3 regions of the Variovorax trehalosi genome follow, and region 2 is predicted to be linked to each of the others. Evidence: riboswitches for the same ligand, from Rfam matches in the RefSeq annotation. Region 2 holds a riboswitch; each other region holds the start of a gene.

Region 1 (3,267 bases), on a different contig from region 2:
TGGCGCCACGCGGCGATCACGCCGAGCGGCACCGCGATGAGGATGGTCGCCACCAGCGTCACCGCCGCGAGCGACACGGTGGCCTCGATGCGCTGGCCGATCAGCTCCACCACCGTTTTCTTCATGAAGTACGACTCGCCCAGGTTGCCCTGCAGCAGTTGCACGCTCCAGTGGAAGAACTGCACCGGCAGCGACTGGTTGAGCCCCAGTTGCTCGCGCACCCGGGCGATGTTCTCGCTGGTGCCGCTGTCGCCCACGATGGCGGCAGCCGGGTCGCCGGGCGCGAGCCGCAGCATCAGGAACACGATCAGCGCGACGATGACGAGCACCGGAACGGTCGAGAGAATGCGACGTGCAAGAAAGAGCAGCATGGGTGACTCCCTGATTCCAGCTGTCTCAGTTCTTCTTCAGGTTCCAGAACACGCCGACCGGCGAGCGCACCACGCCGCTCACCACGCCCTTGCGGTAGGCCGTGAGCGGCTTGTATTCGCCGATGGGCGCATAGATGCCGGTGTCGTACACGCGCTGCTGGATGGCCGTGGCCAGTTCCTTGCGCTTCGGTTCGTCGGCGCTCGCGAGGAAGTCGGACTTGAGTTGTTCCAGCTTGTCGTCGGTGGCCCAGCCGAACCAACCCTTCTCGCCATTGCCGGTCAGCGGCGCGAAGAACATCGGGTTCATGTTGTCGGCAATGCCCCAGCCGGTGATGAAGAGGTTCCAGCCGCCCTTGTCGACCGGGTCTTTCTTGGCGCGGCGCGTGACCAGCGTGGGCCAGTCCATCGACTGCATGTCGACGTTGAAGCCGGCCTGTTTGAGCAGTTGCGCCATCACCGGCGGAAACTTGTTGAGCACCGCGAAGTCGGCCGGGTACATCAGCACCACGGGCTTGCCGTCGTAGCCTGCCTCCTTGAGCAGCGCCTTGGCTTTCTCGAACTGCGGCTTGCCGGTGAAGTAGCCGGTCTTGTCGGACGCGAAGGCCGAGCCGCAGGGGTAGATGGAGGCGCAGCTGTTGTACAGTTCCTTGTGCACCAACTGGGCGCGCATCAGCGCCTCCTGGTTGATGGCCATGAAGGCGGCCTGCGCGATCTTCGGGTTGTCGAAGGGCGGAATCAGGTGGTTCAGGTGCAGCGCGAACGAGCCCTTCGAGACGGGGCTGTCGAGCGTGACGGCGGGGTTGTTCTTGAGCGCGGTGTACTGCTCGGAGGGCACCCACTCGATCATGTCGACCTCGCCGTTGGCCAGCGCATTGGCTTGCGTCTGCGCGTCCTTCAGCACGATCCACTCCATGCGGTCGACGTACACGTTCTTGCCCCCGGCCGTGCCGGAAGGCGCCTCGGTGCGCGGCACGTACTTGGTGTTCTTCAGGTAGACGATCTTTTCGCCGGGGCGGTATTCGTCCTTCTTGAAGATGTAGGGGCCAGAGCCGGTGGCGTCGTCGATCTGCTTGTCGGCCGGCGTGGCGGCCACGCGCGCCGGCATGATGAAAGGCGGGTTCGACGAAGGCTTGCTCAGCGCATCGAGCACCATGCCGAAGGGCTCCTTGAAGACCAGCCTGAAGCTGTTGGCGTCGACGGTCTCGGCCTTGTCGAGCGCGGTGAACATCTTCTGGCCCAGGCCGTCGCGCTGGCCCCATCGCTTGAGGGAGGCGAGCACGTCGTCCGAGGTGACGGGCTTGCCGTCATGGAAGGCAAGGCCCTTGCGCAGCGTGAAGTTCCAGGTCTTGCCGTCGGCGCTGGTCGTGTATTTGTCGACCATCTGCGGCAGCACCTTGCCCCGCTCGTCCACGCCGAAGAGCGTGTCATAGACCATGTAGCCGTGGTTGCGCGTGACGAAGGCGGTGGTCCAGATCGGGTCGAGGATCTTCAGGTCGGACTGCGGCACCAGGCGCAGCACCTTGCCCGCATCCTGCGCAAGGCTCGATGCCGCAGCGGCCGCGAACACCGCGCCTGCGAGGATGGTTTTCATCAGGTTTCTCTTGGACAGCATGTCGGTTCTCCGGTTGAAAAAAGAAAGAAGGAATGCAAGGCTTCGGCCACGCGCATGCACTGCCATGGCAAAGCCGATGACCGTGGTGCACGAGGCGTTCGAAATGGAAGTCATGACAACAAGGCTCCAGAAGCGAACAAGGGCAGCCCGCGCCGTAGCGCGAGTGCCCTTGCTGTCCTTTGGCCTGAGAGATTCACCATGCGCGCCCATCGCGCATGGCTTGCCCCTTCGGCGGCTGCCCTCGGAACCTCTACCGGCTCCGGGCAACGCTCTCCAGCGTTAGTAAATATCCAGTCTTGGGACCTGAGCGTTCTGGGCTATCGCCTTCGGTAATGCACTAACTCGAAGCATCGAGCCGGCATTTCTCCTGGATGACTTTCCTTCAAGCAGATTACGTGCCACTCGGCCACGCATTCGATGAGGTAAAACCTCGCCTCGTGAACAATGCACCCTCGCCCCTACCCGTCCTCCGTCTTCAGGACATCGGCTTCGCCTACCCCGACCAGCCCGCGATTGCCGCCGGCTGGAACGCCTCCATCGGCCCCGGCGTCACCCTGCTGTACGGCGACACCGGCGCCGGCAAGTCGGCGCTGCTCCAGGTGATCGCGGGCGTGCTGCCGGCGACCAAAGGCCAATTGACGGTCGGAGGCACGAGCCTCCACGCCTCGCCCGAGGGCTACCGCCGCAACGTGTTCTTCGTCGACCCGGCCACCGACCGCTTCGACCAGGTCACCGCGCGAGCCTGCACCGCAACCCTCCGCGAAAGCGACGCCGACTTCGACGAAGACCTCTGGCAGGCCCTGGTAGAGGGCTTTTCGCTGCCCCCGCACCTCGACAAGCCGATGTACATGCTCTCCACGGGTTCGAAGCGCAAGGTGTGGCTGGCCGTCGCCCTCGCCTCGGGCCGCCCGCTGGTGCTGCTGGACGAGCCGACCGCGGCGCTGGACGCCGGCTCGGTGCGCTGCCTCTGGAGCGCACTGGCCGACCTGGCAGGCCAGCCGGGCCGTGCCCTCCTCGTCGCCAGCGCCGCGCGGATCGACGAGGTTCCGCTGGCCGCCACGATCGAGCTGCCCCTCCATTGACAGAGCCTTGCGCGGGGAGATAACCCCGCCGGCTGTCCGGGCGGGTCGCCGCCCGGCGACAATCGCGGATTCCGGCGGTCAGATCCCGCCGGAGTCTTCGGCGGGAGTTCCCGCCACCCCGACCCCCTCAGCTTTACGGAAGCAAGCGCATGAGCACGAAGCAACCCACCATCGTCTACACCCTGACCGACGAGGCGCCCCT
Region 2 (3,267 bases):
CTTGCCGCCGGCCTTGGGGCTCAGCTCGTCGAGCAGCGCGCAGACGGTGTTGACGATCTCGATGTTGGGCTTCTCGTTCCAGCCGCCCACGTTGTAGGTCTCGCCGAGCTTGCCGGCTTCGAGCACGCGGCGGATGGCGCTGCAGTGGTCCTTCACGTAGAGCCAGTCGCGCACCTGCATGCCGTCGCCGTACACGGGCAGCGGCTTGCCGGCCAGGGCGTTGACGATCATCAGGGGAATGAGCTTCTCGGGGAAATGGAACGGCCCGTAGTTGTTCGAGCAGTTGGTGGTGACCACCGGCAGGCCGTAGGTGTGGTGCCAGGCGCGCACGAGGTGGTCGCTGGCGGCCTTGCTGGCCGAGTAGGGGCTGTTGGGCTCGTACTTGTTCTCTTCGGTGAAGGCCGGGTCGGTCTTGGAAAGCGAGCCGTAGACCTCGTCGGTCGACACGTGCAGGAAGCGGAAGGCCGCCTTCTGGTCGGCGGGCAGCGCATTCCAGAAACCGCGTACGGATTCGAGCAGGCGGAAGGTGCCCAGCACATTGGTCTGCACGAAGTCTTCGGGGCCGTGGATCGAGCGGTCGACGTGCGATTCGGCCGCGAAGTTGACCACGGCACGCGGCTTGTGCTCGGCCAGCAGGCGGTCGAGCAGCGCGCTGTCGCCGATGTCGCCCTGCACGAAGATGTGCTTCGGGTTGTCCTTGAGGGACGCGAGCGTCTCGAGGTTGCCCGCGTAGGTCAGCTTGTCGAGATTCACGACCGGTTCATCGCTCTGTGCGAGCCAGTCGAGTACGAAATTGGCGCCAATGAAGCCTGCGCCGCCGGTTACCAGGATCATGAGGTCCCCTGTTGTTGTCGAACGATCGCCGTCCGGCGAATGAACGGATGATTATCCCATCGGCCCAAGGGGCCGAACCCCGGGGTTGGCGCATCGCCGGTACCCACCTACAATCGCCCCCACTGCAGGAGAGCGGGCCACCCCGGTGGCCCTACCGAAGGCGCAAACTCCCATAAACGCTCAGGTCGGCCCGAACAGGGGGTCAGTACTGCATCACATCAAACGCCGTCTGGAGAGCCATCGCACCCGCAGGGATCGCGATGCACCGAAGGAGCAAACCCGTTGCAAAAGTGCAACAGGTGAATCTCTCAGGTACCGAGGACAGGGGGAGCGGCAACTTGGACGGCGGGCGTCCGGTTGCTTGCTATTGAATCAATAGCACACCACGCCCGCCATTCAAGCGCTGCACCTCAAAGGTACTTGCAATGCGCGTGATCGTTCTTGGCGCCGGCCTGCTCGGCGTGACCTCGGCTTACTACCTCCAGCAACTCGGCCACGAAGTGACCGTGATCGACCGGCAGGCCACCCCGGCCGCCGAAACCAGCTTCGCCAACGGCGGGCAGATCTCGGTGAGCCACGCCGAACCGTGGGCCAATCCCAGCGCACCGCTCAAGGTTCTGCAGTGGCTGGGCAAGGAAGACGCGCCGCTGCTCTTTCGCATCCGCGCCGACATGCGCCAGTGGCTCTGGGGCCTGCAGTTTCTGCGCGAATGCACGCCGGCGCGCACGAGGCACAACATCGAACAGATCGTGCGCCTGGGCACCTACAGCCGCGACATGCTGCAGCAGTTACGCCGCGACACGGGCCTCAGCTACGACCAGCGCACCCAGGGCATCCTGCATTTCTATACGACGCAGAAGGAGTTCGACGGCGCCCTCGCGCCCGCCGAGCAGATGCGCGCCCTCGGTTGCGAACGGCTGGTGATCTCGGCTGACGAGGCGGTGAAGATCGAGCCCGCCCTCGCCCACATCCGCCCCCAGCTGGCCGGCGCCACCTACACGGCTGAAGACGAATCGGGAGACGCCAACCGCTTCGCGCGCGAACTGGTCGGCCTCGCGGCCGCGGCCGGCGTGAAGTTCCTCATGAGCCACACGGTGACCGCGCTGCGCGAAGCCGGCGGCAGCATCGACCACGTCGAGGCGACCGACAACGAAGGCCGCTTCCAGCGCATCCGCGGCGACGCCTTCGTGCTGGCGATGGGTTCGCTCAGCCCGCTGTATGCGGCGCCGCTGGGCATCCGCCTGCCGATCTATCCGGCCAAGGGCTACTCGGTGACGCTGCCCGTCAAGGACGCCTCGAAGGCGCACCAGGTCTCGCTGACCGACGACGAGTTCAAGCTCGTGTTCTCGCGCTACACGTCCGAATCGGGCGATCGCCTCCGCATCGCCGGCACGGCCGAGCTCAACGGCTACGACCGCGACCTGAACCGCGTGCGCTGCGAAGCCATCGTGCGGCGCGTGGAGGAACTGTTCCCCGGCGCCGGCGACACCGAGCAGGCCCAGTTCTGGACGGGCCTGCGCCCCGCGACGCCGAGCAACGTGCCGATGATCGGCAAGACGAAGCTGCCGAACCTGTACCTGAACACCGGCCACGGCACGCTCGGCTGGACGCACGCCTGCGGCTCGGGCAAGTCGATCGCGCGGATCGTGAGCGGGCTTGTGCCGGAGGTGGATTTCGCGTTCACGGGCATGCTGGCGCCGCAGCCGCGCGTGCTGCAAGCAGCCTGATCGCGACCCGTCAATCCTTGCTGGTGAACACCGTCAAAACGCCGGTGTAGCCATACAGGTGATGCCGGGCGATTTCGCCCGCGGCGAAGAAGCCGACCAGCGGCACATCGCCCAGCGCGTGGCGCACGATCTGCAGCTCGGCGCCGGGCGCGCCGAAGTGCGGACCACCGCGCCCTGAACAGCTCACATACACCGCGCCCGCGATGCGGCGCGCGGGGTGAGGCGCCGCCTCCGCTTCGCCGGCGGCCACGGCACGGGCGGTGGCCAGCGTCTGTTCTTCGGGCTCCAGCTCTTCGCGAATCTCCGCGCAGATGCGCATCAGGTCCGCCCGCGCGGCCTGCGCATTGCGGCGGCAGAAAGTCAGCCGCATCCCAGCCTCGGCCGTGTCGGCGATCGCGATGCCGCGGCGCGTCGGGTCCAGGCCGATGATGTGGCGCACCAGCACGTCGGCGCCCAGGTCGCCGGTGCGGCGCACGCCGTCGCTGCCCGCGTCGGCCAGGCCCACCAGCGTGTTGCGCACCGCGTCGATGGCCTCCTGCGGGCGGTCGAGCGAGACCTGCAGGTCGGCCAGCAGCACGTCGAGCGCGGGCTCGCCGTCGAGCTTGAGCAGGAGGTTGCCGTCGGCCTCGGTGATCTCGCGCTCGCGCACGCCCGAGCGCAGCGGCTGGCAGCCCTGGGTGACGCGCGACACCAGCCGCACGCCCTC
Region 3 (3,267 bases), on a different contig from region 2:
TCGTCCGCCGCATCGATGCCGATGTGGCGGGCGAGGAATTCTTCGGCGTTCTCTAGTTCTTGCAAAGAGGGAAGGGCGGGAATCGGCATGGCGGTGAAGGCTTGAGGAGAAGAAGGAAAGGCGGGGGAACGCGGTGGATCAGGATTCGGCTGCGAACTTGTCGTAAGAAGCGGCGTCGAGCAAGGCGTCGAACTGCGCGGGCTCGCTCAGCTTGACCTTGAAGAACCAGCCGCTGGCCAGCGGGTCGCTGTTGGCGAGCGACGGGTCGGCGCGCAGCGCTTCGTTCACTTCGGTGATCTCGCCCGAGACGGGCATGAACACATCGGCCGCGGCCTTCACCGATTCGACGACACCGGCGACTTCGCCCTGCGCGAAGGTCTTGCCGACTTCGGGCAGGTCGACGAACACGACGTCGCCCAGCGCGTCCTGCGCGTGCACGGTGATGCCGACGGTGGCAGCGCCGCCTTCGGCCGAGACCCACTCATGGTCCTTGGTGTACTTGATGCTCATGGGAAAACTCCTCGTGGAAAAAATTGAATAAGTGGCAGAGCCTAGCCGCGGTAGTAGCGGGTCGGCACAAAGGGCATGGTCGAGACTTCCATCGGCACCGGCTTGCCGCGCACGATGGCCTGCACGCGCGTGCCGGGCTCGGAGAACGCGGTGGCCACGTAGCCCATCGCGACGCAACGGTCGGCACTCGGGCCGAGCAGGCCGCTGGTGACGATGCCGATGTCCTGGCCTTCGAAGGATTGCAGCACCGTGCCGTCGCGCACCGGAATGCGTTCCAGCGCGACGAGGCCGACGCGCTTGCGCTTGAGGGTGTCGTGGTCGGTGTGGCCGGCCGCGCCTGCGGTGGTGGCAGCGAGCTGGGCGAGGATCTTTGCCGCGCCCGGGAAACCGCCTTCGCGCGCACCGCCCGCACGGCGCACCTTCTGCATCGCCCAGTTGAGCGAGGCTTCGACGGGCGTGGTGGTGGTGTCGATGTCGTTGCCGTAGAGGCAGAGGCCCGCTTCCAGCCGCAGCGAGTTGCGCGCGCCCAGGCCGATGGGCTTGACCTCGGGCTGCGCCAGCAGCAGGCGGGCGAGGGCGTCGGCATCCTTGCCGGCCACGGAGATTTCGAAGCCGTCCTCACCCGTGTAGCCGCTGCGCGTGACGAAGGCCGGGATGCCGCCGATCTGCACCGCACCGCCCGTCATGAACACGAAGCGCTCGATGCCGGGCGAAAGGCGCGCCAGCGTGGCTGCGGCCTGCGGGCCCTGCAGCGCGAGCAGCGCGTGGTCGGGCAGGGGCTGCACCTCGCAGCGCGTGCCGATCTTCTGCTGGATGTGCGCGATGTCCGCCGCCTTGCAGGCGCCGTTCACGATCACGAAGATCGAGCCGTGGCCCTCGTTGAAGAACATCAGGTCGTCCAGGATGCCGCCCTCGTCGTTCAGCAGCAGGCCGTAGCGCTGCTTGCCGGCGGGCAGGTCGATCACGTCGACGGGCATCAGGGTTTCGAAGGCGGCGGCGGCGTCGGGGCCGACCAGGCGCAGCTGGCCCATGTGGGAAATATCGAAAAGGCCGGCCGCATCGCGCGTGTGCTTGTGCTCGGCCATCAAACCGGAGGGGTACTGCACGGGCATCGAATAGCCGGCGAAGGGCACCATGCGGGCACCGAGCTCCACGTGGAGGTCGTACAGCGGTGTCTTGAGAAGTTGGGCGTCGGAAGCGGGAGAAGTCACCGGAGGCACTCCAAAGGGGCAGTCGAAATCCATGGCTGCAACGCCACGGGCCACCCCTGCTGTCCGCTTTACCTGAGAGATTCGCCCCACGATCGGGGTTTGCTCCTTCGGTGGGCCGGTGCAATGCAAGCATGCAACGGCCTCTCTCCAGCAAGGAAACGCCGGTGTGAACCGGCGCCTTGTCAGTCCTTTTGCCTGAGCGTTCGGGGATCCCCTGCGCCTTCGGCGGCCCCGTCGCGCGGGGCTCTCTCCTGACCCTGCCGAGTGTAGTGGACGAATCGCCCGACGTCGGAGCTCAAGACGTTTGCGCGGGATTTCGGTGTCATCAGTGCGGTGCGGCAAAACCGCACCAAGGCTTGGACAAATCCGTCTGGTGAGCCTCTTCTTTTGGCACTAGCATATTGGGCACATCAACACATCCCCAAAGGAACGCAAAGAATGACAGATGCCAGAAATATGAGCTTCGCGGATATCCAGAAGCGCATCCAGGAAATGGACGATGAACGGGCCCAACTGGAACTGGCATTGCAGGCCAAGCGCGGAGAAGAATTGAAGGTGCTGGCCGATGCCTATGCGAAGAAACTCGAAGCAGCCGGCTTCAGCATTGCGGAGGGCAAATCCGCGCTCGACCCCTACGACAAATCGGAAGCAAAACGTACGCGTTCACCCAATGGCAGTCGTGTATCGGAAGCCAAGGCCTATGTGAAGGGCACCGTCTACAAGGATCCCAATTCCAGCGCGACCTGGACAGGCGGAACAAAAGGCCGGCAACCACCGTGGCTCATCGCCGCGCTCGAAGGCGCGCCGGACAAGAGCAAGGCCTACGAAAAGCTCGCGGCAGGTGGCGACCACGTTAATAACGGCTGATGGCATTCAATGCCAAGTTTTGCAGCCATCACGCCGGCGATCATTGCCGGCGACGTCGACGCAGTTCATCATTTTTTCAAACATGATCTGAATGGAAATGCAAAAGCCGTGGACATATGTGGAGATACCTTGCTGCATATTGCTGCCCGCCACAACAAGACCACGGAAGTTCGTGCGATAGAGGTTTTGCTGATTGCTCATTGCCGGGTTGAGTTCAGCACGCCAAACAGGAGTGGAATTTGCGCCCGGGATATGCCGGATCAAATGAACGAGGCCAATGTCTCGAACAATGACCGATATCGCGAGATATTCAACGACCGTCTGGAATGGGTCATGGTGGACGATGGTCCGCCCGAGAAAGTAGAAATCAAATCCAGAAAAATCTGACCGAATCTTCACGGTGTCCGGGAGATGCCAGATCGTCAGAAGTGGAAGCGCAGATGCAGCGTCAATGCACCACTTCCGCCGGCGGCAGCAGCCGCTCGATGCGCTCGCGCAGCGATTCGGCCCGCTCGGCGCCGGCCGTCTTCTCGATTTCGCTGAGCATCAGCGCAGCAATGGTCAGCATCGCCTCGCGGTCGCGGGCTTCGCGCAGGGCGTCGCGCATCTGCAGGGCGAACTTCGGGTCGCGCCGCACGAACATGCGCTCGCAGATGTCGAACAGGAACATCCGCGTGGT

The links. A riboswitch is a leader RNA that binds a small molecule or an ion and turns the genes downstream of it on or off. The one in region 2 is predicted to bind glycine.
Region 1: it holds a riboswitch for glycine, as region 2 does, so the genes downstream of both, ACSFA7_RS23740 (ABC transporter substrate-binding protein) here and ACSFA7_RS18670 (D-amino acid dehydrogenase) in region 2, are expected to answer to the same signal.
Region 3: it holds a riboswitch for glycine, as region 2 does, so the genes downstream of both, gcvT (glycine cleavage system aminomethyltransferase GcvT) here and ACSFA7_RS18670 (D-amino acid dehydrogenase) in region 2, are expected to answer to the same signal.

What each region holds. Positions count from the first base shown of each region.
Region 1 is NZ_JBPJZG010000006.1:380,773-384,039, forward strand. It holds gene ACSFA7_RS23735 (ABC transporter permease) at 1-371, opposite strand, end outside; gene ACSFA7_RS23740 (ABC transporter substrate-binding protein) at 397-1,983, opposite strand; glycine riboswitch at 2,146-2,270, opposite strand; gene ACSFA7_RS23745 (ABC transporter ATP-binding protein) at 2,421-3,065, shown strand; gene ACSFA7_RS23750 (NADP-dependent isocitrate dehydrogenase) at 3,215-3,267, shown strand, end outside.
Region 2 is NZ_JBPJZG010000004.1:683,295-686,561, reverse strand. It holds gene rfbB (dTDP-glucose 4,6-dehydratase) at 1-834, opposite strand, end outside; glycine riboswitch at 950-1,042, shown strand; glycine riboswitch at 1,054-1,169, shown strand; gene ACSFA7_RS18670 (D-amino acid dehydrogenase) at 1,260-2,561, shown strand; gene ACSFA7_RS18665 (FIST signal transduction protein) at 2,572-3,267, opposite strand, start outside.
Region 3 is NZ_JBPJZG010000001.1:595,580-598,846, forward strand. It holds gene gcvP (aminomethyl-transferring glycine dehydrogenase) at 1-89, opposite strand, end outside; gene gcvH (glycine cleavage system protein GcvH) at 139-510, opposite strand; gene gcvT (glycine cleavage system aminomethyltransferase GcvT) at 552-1,721, opposite strand; glycine riboswitch at 1,771-1,882, opposite strand; glycine riboswitch at 1,903-1,977, opposite strand; gene ACSFA7_RS02805 (hypothetical protein) at 2,160-2,588, shown strand; gene ACSFA7_RS02810 (ankyrin repeat domain-containing protein) at 2,598-2,975, shown strand; gene ACSFA7_RS02815 (hypothetical protein) at 3,037-3,267, opposite strand, start outside.